2 regions of the Enterobacter cloacae complex sp. 394I7 genome follow, and region 1 is predicted to be linked to the other one. Evidence: predicted binding sites of a transcription regulator. Region 1 holds the regulator's gene; the other holds the start of a gene.
What was found. Region 1 encodes LexA, which represses DNA repair genes until DNA is damaged. Its sites were predicted from a motif close to TNCTGTATGTACATACAGNA; they were not measured.
Positions count from the first base shown of each region.

Region 1 (6,917 bases):
TGAGCTGACCCTGACGCTGACCAGCGAAGTAAGCAAGCAGACCAGCGTATTTGCGCCTAACGTCCTGATTCTGGACCAAAACCTGACGCCATCTGCCTTCTTCCCGAGCGACTATTTTGGCTACCAGGAACCTGGCGTCATGAGCGCTGACCGCCTCGAAGGCAAAATGCGCCTGACGCCTGCTCTGGGACAGCAGAAGATTTATGTCCTGGTCTTCACCACGGATAAAGATTTGCAGCAGACCACTAAGCTCACCGACCCGGCAAAAGCCTATGCCAAAGGAACCGGTAACTCTGTTCCGGATATCCCGGATCCGTTAGCGCGTCATGTCACCGACGGGTTGCTGAAGCTGAAAGTCTCAACAAACAGTGCTTCCAGCGTACTGGTTGGCCCTCTGTTTGGTTCATCCGGTACAGGCCCGGTCACGGTGGGGAACACTGCTGCGCCTGTGTATGCCGCACCCGTTGCTACGGCGGCGGCTCCGGCTGCAACCGCAGCCCCGGCTCCGGCGAAGAAAGCCGAGCCGGTACTGAACGACACCGAAGAATACTTCAATAACGCCATTAAGCAGGCGGTGAAGCGCGGCGATGTCGACAAAGCGCTGAAACTGCTTGATGAAGCCGAACGTTTAGGTTCAACCACTGCCCGTTCCACCTTTATCAGCAGTGTAAAAGGCAAGGGGTAACCGTTTCCCCACAGTGCTGATTTGTTAGTAGTTTAGTGCGCCTGAGTGGGCGCACTTTTTTTGGTGTCACACGGGCTGTTGCGCTCTTGTTGCGATCGTGATCGTTAAATAACGTTTGGCCCCCCTCAATCCGCTTTTCTGCGATACAATGCCATTACGTTATGTATCGGAGAGTCTGGCATGTCACACCCCGCGCTAACGCAACTGCGTGCGCTGCGCTATTTCGACCAAATACCTGCGCTTGACCCGGAGCAACTGGACTGGCTGCTGCTGGAAGATTCCATGACTAAACGTTTCGAGCAGCAGGGCAAAACCGTTACGGTGACCCTGGTTCAGGAAGGGTTTGTCTCTTGCGCTGAGATCGCCTCTGAGCTGCCCCTGTTGCCGCAGGAAGAACGCTACTGGCTGCGCGAAATATTACTCTGTGCAGACGGTGAGCCATGGCTTGCCGGACGAACGGTTGTTCCCGAGTCCACCCTTTCCGGGCCAGAGCTGGCGCTACAACGGCTGGGGAATACGCCGCTGGGGCGCTATCTTTTCACGTCGTCCGAGCTTACCCGGGATTTTATTGAGATTGGTCGCGATGCCGAACTGTGGGGGCGTCGTTCCCGCCTTCGCCTGAGCGGTAAGCCGTTAATACTGACGGAGCTTTTTTTACCGGCATCGCCGTTGTACTAAGAGGAAGAAAAAATGGAGTGGAGCCTGACGCAGAATAAGCTGTTGGCTTATCACCGCTTGATGCGTACAGATAAACCCATCGGCGCGCTGCTGCTGCTGTGGCCGACCCTATGGGCGCTATGGGTAGCAACACCAGGGGTACCGCCGCTGTGGATCCTGGGGGTGTTCATTGCAGGCGTCTGGCTGATGCGTGCGGCGGGCTGCGTGGTCAATGACTATGCGGATCGTAAATTCGACGGGCACGTAAAACGTACGGCCCATCGTCCGTTGCCCAGCGGGCAAGTGACCGAAAAAGAGGCCCGTACGCTGTTTATCGTACTGGTGCTGCTCTCTTTCCTGCTGGTGTTAACCCTGAACACCATGACCATTCTGCTTTCAGTTGCGGCCCTGGCTCTGGCCTGGGTTTATCCGTTCATGAAGCGCTACACCCACCTGCCTCAGGTGGTGCTGGGCGCGGCGTTTGGCTGGTCGATCCCGATGGCGTTTGCGGCGGTGAGTGAGTCCGTCCCGTTAAGCTGCTGGCTGATGTTCCTGGCGAACATTCTCTGGGCCGTGGCATACGACACGCAATACGCGATGGTAGACCGCGACGATGACCTGAAGATTGGCATTAAATCGACGGCGATCCTCTTCGGACGTCATGACAAGCTGATCATCGGTATCCTGCAGGTTGCGGTGCTGGCGTTGATGGTGACGATGGGTTACCTGAACGGGCTCAACTGGGCGTTTTACTGGGCCGTGCTGGTGGCGGGAATGCTGTTTGTCTACCAGCAGAAGCTGATTGCCAAACGGGAGCGTGAAGCCTGCTTCAAGGCGTTTATGAATAACAACTATGTCGGTCTGGTGCTGTTTTTAGGGCTGGCGATGAGCTACTTTTCGTAAAAAAACGGCAGCCAGAAGGCTGCCGTTTTTGTTTTCATCGCAGGTCATTAGACCGCTGCACGCTTCACTCGCCTTGCGTCGCACTTTCAATGGTTAAACGCACATCAGACGTGATCAGTTCGGCCAGCATCTGGTACACCTTCAGCGTCTCTTCCGGCTCGGCATCGCCCGTATCACTGATAAACCCTTCATCACGCAGCGTCAGCACCAGAGAGCTGAAGACCGCTTTGTCGAAGAATTCCGGGGCGTTAATCCCGTGCAGAACAGACAGGCGCTGTGCCAGCGTCCGGCTCTCTTTCTCGAGCGTACCGCGGTTAATGGACGGATTCGCGCTCAGCAACCAGAAGGTGATGGCGTAGCGCTGCAGCGTTTCACGCGCGCCCGCCGCCAGCAGTTGCAGGGTACGGGACCGTGACGGATTGATATGCAGCTCGTCGTTCGTGACGGTAATCAGCCCCTGACGACGCAGCTCTTCGGTCAGTTTATTCAGCTCAGTCGCCAGTTCGTCCTTGTCCCAGCGCAGGAACAGCTCCGCTTTCAGCATTGGATAGAGCGTTTCAACATGACGCAACAGCTCCTGACGCGAGATGCGACGATGCTGGGTGATGATGGCCGCCATGAGCGAGGGCAGCATCAGCATATGCGCGATGTTGTTGCGATAGTAAGTCATCAGCACCGCCTGCTCGCGCGGGAGAATGATGATGTCGCCGATGGTGTCCTTTTCGACTTCAAACTTGTTCATCTGCAGGGCATGCTCGATAAGCTCGCTTGCCGTGCTTACCGGTACGGTCGAATCCACCGAGTACGGCACGTTGCGCATCATGTCGAGATAGCAATCCAGCTGCTCCGTAAGCTGTTCACGGGTCAGTGAACGCTGACGAGAGGCCAGAAGCGCCGTACAGCACAGGTTCATGGCGTTTGCCGCACCGGCGTTGTTAATGCGCACCATCAGTTCAGAGGCGATGCTGTTGACCGTAGGCGTCAGCCAGGCCGGGCGAATCGCTTCGATAGGATCGATAGACTCGCGCCACTCCGGAACATGGTTGTTCAGGTAGGTCATCAGCGGCATCGGCTCGCCAAAGTTGACGTAGCCCTGGCCAAGGTTGCGTAACTTGCTCAGGCCGCGCAGCATCTGCGGCAGGCTCTCTTTCTCTTTGGTCGCACCGCGCAGCTCTTTGGCGTAAGTGCCCACTTCCATCACGTGTTCGTAGCCAATGTAGATGGGTACCAGGGTGATCGGGCGGGTTCCCCCGCGCAGCATCGCCTGAATGGTCATCGACAGCGTGCCGGTTTTAGGATCGAGCAGACGACCGGTACGGGAGCGACCACCTTCCACGAAGTATTCAACGGAATAACCGCGGCTGAACAGCTCGCCAAGATATTCACGGAATACGGTGGAGTAGAGCTTGTTGCCCTTAAAGGTACGACGGATAAAGAACGCCCCCAGGCGGCGGAAAATCGGGCCGGCTGGCCAGAAGTTCAGGTTAATGCCGGCAGCGATGTGCGGCGGTACCAGACCCTGGTGATAGAGCACATAGGAGAGGAGCAGATAGTCCATGTGGCTGCGGTGGCAGGGGACATAGACAATCTCATGGCCATCATGGGCCAGCTGGCGTACGCGCTCGGCGTTATGAACGTTGATGCCCTGATAGAGGCGGTTCCACGTAAAGCCCAGAATACGATCGGAAAGACGAATCATCTCGTAAGAGAAGTTCGCGGCAATCTCCTCCATCAGTGCAATAGCGTTCTGCTGTGCTTTCTCATGGGAAATCTTTTTGCTGCGCGCTTCGTCTTCAACGGCCCTGGCAATCGCTTTGGAGGCCAGCAGCTTGTTGAACAGGTCCTGACGTGCAGGAAGACGTGGACCGACGGCAGCCAGACGCTGACGGGCGAAGTGCATACGCGCCACGCGCGCCAGTTTCTGCGCGATAATCTTGTCGGTGCCGTGTTCGTCCGCCATACGGCGCAGCGAAACGGACGGGGAGAAACGCACGAAGCTGTCACGTCCCAGCCAGGAGACCGCGAAGAATTTCTGAATGCCGTTAAGCATGCGCAGCGGTGGGTTCTCTTCACCTTTCTCTCTGCCCGGGCGGCGACCAAACATCACCGATACCGGCACCATCTGCACATCCAGACCCGGATTGCTGCGGTGCAGGTCGAGATAGTCGTGGAAAAGCTTGATGGACTCTTCCTTTGGCGTGTAATAGGTAAACACGCGCGGCCCGCCGTGAATGAACACATAGCGCGGCAGCAGAGTGCCGTCGACTTCGAGGGGTTCAAGCGGGTCAGGTAAATCATGCGCCAGACACTGGGCGCGAAGCGTCAGTAGGTCTGCCTTCGAGTTATAAGGCAAAACGTACATAATTGGGCGTGACGTATCGAGCCCCAATTCCAGCGCGGGTTCCGCTGGGATAGACTTGCTTTTTACCAGGACGCTTAATGGTAAATTAAGTAATTTGTAGTAAATTCGTGGCCAGCCGGACATAAACGATGTAAAGCCTCTGGTTAATAATGCAATTGCGGCGCAAGGATAACAGAAAGCGCGCAAAATTTCTGTTGTTACCCGTCATACTTCAGGCAGCAGCGAAACACGCTGCGCCTACTGTTACTGACGCTATTTTAATTAAAAGGTTCTTTTAATGGCCAATAATACCACTGGGTTAACCCGAATCATCAAAGCCGCCGGCTATTCATGGAAAGGTTTCCGTGCCGCGTGGGTCAATGAAGCCGCATTTCGCCAGGAGGGCGTCGCCGCTATCATCGCGGTGATTATCGCCTGTTTCCTTGATGTTGATGCGATTACCCGCGTTTTGTTGATCGGCTCCGTGCTGTTGGTGATGATAGTGGAAATTCTCAATAGCGCTATTGAGGCCGTGGTGGACCGTATCGGTTCTGATTTCCATGAGCTCTCCGGCCGGGCGAAAGACATGGGGTCTGCTGCCGTATTGCTGGCGATTATCACTGCGGTCATCACCTGGGTCACGCTGCTTTGGTCACATTTCCGATAAGCCTCGAGAAATAATTAAGTCCCTGGTTTTTTGTGCAGTTTTTGGTTCCAAAATCGCCTTTGACTGTATATACTCACAGCATAACTGTATATACACCCAGGGGGCGGAATGAAAGCGTTAACGACCAGGCAGCAAGAGGTGTTTGATCTCATCCGGGATCATATCGGCCAGACGGGTATGCCACCCACGCGTGCGGAGATCGCTCAGCGTCTGGGTTTCCGTTCTCCGAATGCTGCCGAAGAACACCTGAAAGCGCTGGCGCGTAAAGGCGTCATTGAGATTGTATCGGGCGCTTCGCGTGGCATCCGTCTGCTGGTGGAAGAAGAGACAGGCATTCCGCTGGTGGGCCGTGTCGCGGCAGGTGAACCTTTGCTGGCACAACAGCATATTGAAGGTCACTACCAGGTTGACCCGGGCATGTTTAAACCGAGCGCAGATTTCCTGCTGCGCGTCAGCGGCATGTCGATGAAAGATATCGGTATTCTGGACGGCGATCTGCTCGCAGTTCATAAAACCCAGGACGTGCGCAACGGGCAAGTTGTGGTCGCGCGTATTGACGATGAAGTTACCGTTAAGCGTCTGAAAAAGCAGGGTAACACCGTCCAGTTACTGCCTGAAAACAACGAGTTCTCCCCGATTGTGGTGGATCTCCGCGAACATAACTTCTCTATTGAAGGGCTGGCTGTTGGGGTTATCCGCAACGGTGAATGGCTGTAATCATGTCATAACAGGCTACGGACCTGCCGTAGCCTGATTCAATCTCCACTGCCGGTATTTTTCATGTCACTGCTGACGACATCAGATAAGGCATTGTGGCGTCTTGCACTGCCAATGATTTTTTCCAATATCACCGTCCCTCTGCTGGGACTGGTAGACACGGCTGTTATTGGTCATCTGGATTCCCCCGTTTATCTGGGCGGCGTCGCGATCGGCGCGACGGCAACCAGCTTCCTTTTTATGCTGCTGCTCTTTTTGCGCATGAGTACCACCGGGCTTACGGCTCAGGCGTATGGCGCAAAAGATCCGTTGCGTCTGGCGCGTGCGCTGGTACAACCCTTGATCCTTGCCCTGGGCGCGGGTGCGCTGATCGTGGTGTTGCGCACGCCACTGTTTGATCTGGCGCTGCATGTCGTTGGCGGGAGCGAGGCGGTACTTGAGCAGGCGCGACGCTTCCTTGAAATTCGCTGGCTCAGCGCGCCCGCATCACTGGCGAACCTGGTCCTGCTTGGCTGGTTACTCGGCGTGCAGTATGCCCGTGCGCCAGTCATTCTGCTGGTGGCAGGTAATCTTCTCAACATCGTGCTTGATGTCTGGCTGGTGATGGGTCTGCATATGAACGTGCAGGGCGCCGCGCTGGCGACGGCAATTGCAGAATACGGTACCTTTTTCATCGGCCTGTGGATGGTCTGGCGCGTGCTGGCCCTGCGCGGTATCTCGCTTACGGTGCTCAAAACCGCGTGGCGCGGTAATATCCGCACGCTGCTGGCGCTTAACCGCGACATTATGCTGCGCTCGTTACTGCTTCAGCTCTGCTTTGGCGCGCTGACGGTCTTCGGGGCGCGACTTGGGCCGGAGATCGTCGCGGTTAATGCGGTCCTGATGACGCTGCTGACCTTTACCGCGTATGCGCTGGATGGCTTTGCCTATGCCGTTGAAGCCCATTC
Region 1 is NZ_JBXWCR010000009.1:67,589-74,505, reverse strand. It holds gene malM (maltose operon protein MalM) at 1-685, shown strand, start outside; gene ubiC (chorismate lyase) at 866-1,363, shown strand; gene ubiA (4-hydroxybenzoate octaprenyltransferase) at 1,376-2,245, shown strand; gene plsB (glycerol-3-phosphate 1-O-acyltransferase PlsB) at 2,310-4,730, opposite strand; gene AC2FAP_RS21310 (diacylglycerol kinase) at 4,885-5,253, shown strand; gene lexA (transcriptional repressor LexA) at 5,362-5,970, shown strand; gene dinF (MATE family efflux transporter DinF) at 6,034-6,917, shown strand, end outside.

Region 2 (6,917 bases), on a different contig from region 1:
CCACGCTTTTGAGCTGCGGGCTAATGCCGGCTGGCTGCAGGAAATGACGCCAGATATCCAGCCGACTGCGCTGTACCGGGTAAATCAGCAGCGTTTCACTGGCTAAATCTTCCGGGGTGATACGCGTTTTACTGGCCAGCGGATGATCCGGAGCCAGCACCAGCCGTACCTCATAATCAAACATTGGCGAATAGTGCAGGCCGCTGCGGGGCAGAATGTCTGAGGTCATCACCAGATCCAGTTCGCCCTGCTGGAGCGACGGCTGCGGGTCGAACGTCACGCCGGATTTGAAATCCATCTCCACCTGCGGCCACCTCTGGCGGAAGTTCTCAAGCGCGGGTGTCAGCCATTGAATACAGCTGTGACACTCAATGGCGATACGCAGCCTGGTTTGCTGCGGCTCGTTACAGGACTGCAGCGCGCTGGCTATTTGCGGCAGCACCTGATTAGCCAGCTGCAGCAGGATCTCGCCCTGAGGCGTAAAGCGTAGCGGCTGGCTCTTACGCACAAAAAGACGAAAGCCGAGGCGTTGTTCCAGATCGCTGAACTGGTGAGAAAGGGCGGACTGGGTCTGGTGCAGCGTGGCTGCCGCCGCCGCGAGAGAACCGCAATTTCGCAACGCTTGTAGCGTTTTCAGGTGTTTAATCTCGATCATGAAAGTCCTTCACTTCGCCATGAACATTTTGCGCTTGAGGAATATACAGTAACTGCCAATTATGGATGTGTAAACATCTGGATGGCTAAATACCAAAAATTCACAGGGGACACACCATGACAATTCGCAATCACACTCTCGGTTTCCCTCGCGTTGGCCTTCGCCGCGAGCTGAAAAAAGCGCAGGAAAGTTACTGGGCAGGTACCTCTGGCCGTGAAGAATTGCTGGCAGTGGGCCGCGAACTGCGTGCGCGCCACTGGGAACAGCAAAAGCAGGCGGGCATTGACCTGCTGCCCGTGGGCGATTTCGCCTGGTACGACCATGTTCTGACCACCAGCCTGCTGCTTGGCAACGTGCCGGCTCGTCATCAGAACAAAGATGGATCGGTAGATATCGACACCCTGTTCCGCATTGGCCGTGGTCGTGCGCCAACGGGAGAGCCTGCGGCAGCGGCGGAAATGACCAAGTGGTTCAACACCAACTATCACTATATGGTGCCGGAATTTGTGAAAGGCCAGCAGTTCAAACTGAGCTGGACCCAGTTGCTCGACGAAGTCGATGAAGCGCTGGCGCTGGGCCACCAGGTGAAACCGGTATTGCTGGGGCCGGTAACGTATTTGTGGCTGGGTAAAGTGAAAGGCGAGCAGTTTGACCGTCTCAGCCTGCTGAACGATATTCTGCCGGTCTACAAACAGGTGCTGATTGAACTGGGTAAACGCGGAATTCAGTGGGTGCAAATCGATGAGCCTGCACTGGTGCTGGAGCTGTCGCAGGCGTGGCTAAAAGCGTTTAAACCCGCTTACGATGCCCTTACTGGTCAGGTGAAGCTATTGCTGACCACCTATTTTGAAGGCGTGACGCCGAACCTGAGTACTATTACTGCGCTGCCGGTTCAGGGTCTTCATGTTGACCTGGTCCACGGCAAAGATGACCTGGCCGAACTGCACAAACGTCTGCCCGAAGAGTGGCTACTCTCGGCCGGACTGGTGAATGGCCGTAACGTCTGGCGCGCCGATCTGAGCGAGAAATATGCACAGATTAAAGATATCGTCGGCAAACGTGAGCTGTGGGTGGCCTCCTCCTGCTCTCTGCTGCACAGCCCAATCGATCTGAGTGTGGAAACCCGTCTGGATCCCGAGGTGAAGAGCTGGTTTGCCTTTGCGCTGCAAAAATGTGAAGAGCTGGCGCTGCTGCGTGATGCGTTAAATAGCGGTGACACCACGGCCATTACCGACTGGAGCGCCCCCATTCAGGCGCGTCGTCATTCGGCACGCGTCCACAACCCGGCGGTCGAAAAACGTCTGGCGGCCATTACCGCGCAGGACAGCCAGCGTCAGAGCCCCTATGAGGTGCGTGCCGAAGCCCAGCGTGCCCGCTTCAACCTGCCAGCGTGGCCAACCACCACCATCGGCTCCTTCCCGCAGACGACGGAGATCCGCGGCCTGCGTCTGGATTTCAAAAAAGGCAACCTCGATGCGAATCACTACCGCACCGGTATCGCTGAGCACATCAGACAGGCGATTGTTGAGCAGGAACGTTTAGGTCTGGACGTGCTGGTACACGGTGAAGCCGAGCGTAACGATATGGTGGAATACTTCGGCGAACATCTGGACGGTTTCGTCTTTACGCAGAACGGTTGGGTGCAGAGCTATGGTTCCCGCTGTGTGAAGCCACCGGTGGTGATTGGTGACGTCAGCCGCCCGCAAGCGATCACCGTAGAGTGGGCAAAATTCGCCCAGTCCCTGACCGACAAACCGGTGAAAGGGATGCTGACCGGCCCGGTGACGATCCTCTGCTGGTCCTTCCCGCGTGAAGATGTGACCCGTGAAACCATCGCCAAACAGATTGCGCTGGCGCTGCGTGATGAAGTGGCCGATCTGGAAGCGGCGGGTATCGGCATCATCCAGATTGATGAACCGGCGCTACGCGAAGGTTTGCCGCTGCGTCGCAGTGACTGGGATGCTTATCTGAAGTGGGGTGTGGAGGCTTTCCGCCTCAACGCCGCGGTCGCGAAAGACGACACGCAGATCCACACCCACATGTGTTACTGCGAATTTAACGACATTATGGATTCGATTGCCGCGCTGGATGCCGACGTGATCACCATCGAAACGTCGCGTTCAGACATGGAACTGCTGGAGTCCTTCGAAGAGTTCGAGTATCCAAACGAAATTGGGCCGGGTGTCTACGACATCCACTCCCCGAACGTACCGAGCGTGGAGTGGATTGAGAGCCTGCTGAAAAAAGCCGCCCAGCGGATCCCGGCTGAGCGCCTGTGGGTCAACCCGGACTGCGGACTGAAAACCCGCGGCTGGCCGGAGACCCGCGCGGCACTCGCGAACATGGTCAGGGCGGCGCAGAATTTGCGTCAGGCCTGATAAATCCGAAGCCCGGCAAGGCGTAGCCGCGACCGGGCTTTTGTTTTACGCTTTTTTCCCGCCGTACTGGCTGAACCATGCCAGCATCCGCTGCCAGCCATCTTTAGCCGATTCCGCGTGATAGCTCGGACGATAGTCGGCATTAAAGGCGTGGCCGGCATCCGGGTAAACGATGATTTCAGCTTTTGCATTGGCTGCACGGAGCGCATGGCGCATGGTCTCTACCGTATCAAGCGGGATCCCGGTGTCCTGGCCGCCATACAGCCCTAAGACTGGGGCATTTAACTCGGTGGCGATATCAACGGGATGCTTCGGCGAGTTCAGCGTTTTCTCCCCCACCAGTTTGCCGTACCAGGCAACGGCGGCTTTAAGCTGCGGATTATGTGCGGCATACAACCAGCTGATACGTCCTCCCCAGCAGAAACCCGTCACCATCAGACGATGTGCGTCGCCGCCATTGCGCGCAGCCCAACTGGCCACGTGGTCCAGATCGGCCAGTACCTGTGCATCCGGCACTTTGCTGACCAGGTTGCTGAACAGCGTCGGTATATCACTGTAGTCGTTCGGATCGCCCTGACGGAAATAGAGCTCTGGCGCAACGGCCAGATAACCTTCCAGCGCCAGACGGCGGCAAAGGTCGCGAATATGTTCGTGAACGCCGAAAATTTCCTGAACCACAATCACGATGGGCAGCGGGCCGTCGGCCGATTTTGGCCGCGCGTGGTAAGCAGGCATATTCTCCCCCTGCGAGGGGATGGAGGTCTCACCTGCCGTAATGGCCTCTTCAGGTGTTGAGACGATGGTTGATGCATGAGGGGCCGCTGCAGGTGCAAAACCGGTTTTTTCAGTCATGGCATTCTCCGTACCAATGAGTTAGCGCAAAGGTAAATATAGTCACCAGGTTAACAATTCACAGTGCCTGAAACGGTCTATCTTTTGTGCAGCACCTGACGATATAACTTGTTAATGTGATGTGAATCACTATTTCATGGAAATTTACTGCAATCATTTTCATTCATGGTGAGATGTGTCACGTAATTCTGCTTACTGCTTCTGTAAAGTACCTTTTTACTTCTTCTGACTAACCGACCCACAGAGGAGTCACCTATGTCTAAGTCTGATGTTTTTCATCTCGGCCTCACTAAAAACGATTTACAAGGGGCTACGCTGGCTATCGTCCCGGGCGATCCTGAGCGTGTGGAAAAGATCGCCGCGCTGATGGATAAGCCGGTTAAGCTTGCTGCCCATCGTGAATTCACCACCTGGCGCGCTGAGCTGGATGGCAAAGCGGTGATCGTCTGTTCTACCGGTATCGGTGGCCCGTCCACCTCAATTGCTGTTGAAGAGCTGGCGCAGCTGGGCATTCGTACTTTCCTGCGTATCGGGACTACCGGTGCCATTCAGCCGCATATCAACGTTGGCGACGTGCTGGTGACAACCGCTTCCGTGCGTCTGGACGGCGCGAGTCTGCACTTTGCCCCTATGGAATTCCCGGCGGTGGCGGATTTCGAATGCACCACCGCACTGGTTGAAGCCGCGAAATCCGTTGGCGCAACCACCCACGTAGGCGTGACCGCCTCTTCTGATACCTTCTACCCAGGCCAGGAGCGTTATGACACCTTCTCCGGCCGCGTGGTAAGCCGTTTCAAAGGTTCTATGGAAGAGTGGCAGTCTATGGGCGTAATGAACTACGAAATGGAATCTGCAACCTTGCTGACCATGTGCGCAAGCCAGGGTCTGCGTGCCGGTATGGTGGCGGGCGTTATCGTCAACCGTACCCAGCAGGAGATCCCGAACGCGGAAACCATGAAGCAGACCGAAAGTCATGCTGTGAAAATCGTGGTTGAAGCAGCGCGTCGCCTGATCTAATCCCTTCTTATACGAAAAAAGGCCGACCCGTTCGGCCTTTTTTTTGCGTAGCGCCTCGCAGGAAAACCCTTTCAAACTGGACGTTTATACAGCACAATTCTATTTTGTGCAGGTAATACGTTGATGCAGGGGGCATTGTGGATATCTCAATCCTGATTTATGCAGTGATTGCGCTGGTGGGCGTGGGGGCAGGCTGGCTGATTTCCAGCTACCAGCACGCGCAACAAAAGGCCGATCAGCTGGCCGAGCGCGAAGAGATAGTCGCCGATTTAAGCGCAGCAAAACAGCAGGTTGCGCTGAGCGAACACTGGCGTGACGAATGCGAACTGCTCAACAACGAGCTGCGCAATCTTCGCGATATCAACACCTCACTGGAGGCCGATCTCCGCGAAGTGACTACCCGCCTCGAATCCACCCAGCTGCATGCGGAAGATAAAATCCGCCAGATGATGAACAGCGAGCAACGCCTCAGCGAGCAGTTCGAGAACCTCGCGAACCGCATTTTTGAACACAGCAACCGCCGCGTAGACGAACAAAACCGCCAAAGCCTGAATAGCCTGCTAACGCCCCTGCGTGAACAGCTGGACGGCTTTCGTCGTCAGGTACAGGACAGCTTTGGCCAGGAGGCTCGCGAGCGGCACACGCTGGCGCATGAAATTCGTAATCTTCAGCAGCTGAATGCGCAAATGGCGCAGGAAGCGGTCAACCTGACCCGTGCGCTGAAGGGCGATAACAAAACCCAGGGCAACTGGGGGGAAGTGGTGCTGACCCGCGTGCTGGAGGCCTCTGGCCTGCGGGAAGGGTATGAATACGAAACGCAGGTAAGTATCGAGAACGATGCTCGCTCGCGTATGCAGCCTGATGTGATTGTACGACTCCCGCAGGGCAAAGATGTGGTGATAGACGCCAAAATGACGCTGGTGGCTTATGAGCGCTATTTCAATGCGGAAGATGACTACACCCGCGAGTCGGCGCTGCAGGAGCACATCGCCTCCGTGCGTAACCACATTCGTCTGCTGGGCAGAAAAGACTACCAGCAGTTACCCGGCCTGCGCTCACTGGATTACGTCCTGATGTTTATTCCGGTTGAACCCGCGTTCTTGCTGGCGCTCGACAGACAGCCTGAACTGATTACCGAAGCCCTAAAAAATAACATTATGCTGGTGAGCCCCACCACGCTGCTGGTGGCATTGCGCACCATTGCCAACCTGTGGCGCTATGAACATCAGAGCCGCAATGCGCAGCAGATTGCCGATCGCGCCAGCAAGCTTTACGACAAAATGCGCCTTTTTGTGGATGATATGTCCTCGGTTGGGCAAAGCCTTGACCGCGCCCAGGATAACTATCGCCAGGCGATGAAAAAACTCTCTTCCGGGCGTGGCAACTTACTGGCGCAGGCCGAAGCATTTCGTTCCCTGGGTGTGGAGGTGAAGCGCGAGATTAATCCGGAATTAGTTGAGCAGGCCACCGCCCAGGATGAAGAGTTTCGCCTGCGCGAAGGCGCTGGCGAACAAAAGACAAACAGTGAAGACAATACGTTAGCGACAGATTTAACGTCAGACGAGCGTCCGGCACGTTTCTTTCGCGAAGGTTGAAACGTAGGGCAAACGCGCCCAATCTGTTACACTTCACGAACATTTTACTGATAAGCAGGCTCTGAGATGGTTGACGATTCACAAGACACGACGCACTTTGGCTTTCAGACTGTCGCCAAAGCGCAGAAAGCTGATATGGTGGCCCACGTATTTCATTCCGTGGCGGCGAAGTACGATGTGATGAATGACTTGATGTCGTTCGGCATTCATCGCTTGTGGAAGCGCTTCACCATCGACTGTAGCGGTGTGCGTCGTGGACAAACGGTACTGGATTTAGCCGGCGGTACAGGCGATTTGACAGCAAAATTCTCCCGTCTGGTGGGCGAAACCGGTCGCGTTGTTCTGGCAGATATTAACGACTCAATGCTCAAAATGGGACGTGAGAAGCTGCGTAACATCGGCGTGGTAGGTAATGTCGAG
Region 2 is NZ_JBXWCR010000013.1:58,225-65,141, forward strand. It holds gene metR (HTH-type transcriptional regulator MetR) at 1-655, opposite strand, end outside; gene metE (5-methyltetrahydropteroyltriglutamate--homocysteine S-methyltransferase) at 772-3,033, shown strand; gene AC2FAP_RS23345 (dienelactone hydrolase family protein) at 3,079-3,885, opposite strand; gene udp (uridine phosphorylase) at 4,141-4,902, shown strand; gene rmuC (DNA recombination protein RmuC) at 5,040-6,497, shown strand; gene ubiE (bifunctional demethylmenaquinone methyltransferase/2-methoxy-6-polyprenyl-1,4-benzoquinol methylase UbiE) at 6,564-6,917, shown strand, end outside.
Region 2: a site for LexA is predicted at 4,977-4,996, ahead of rmuC (DNA recombination protein RmuC). Genes of this name have one in related genera too.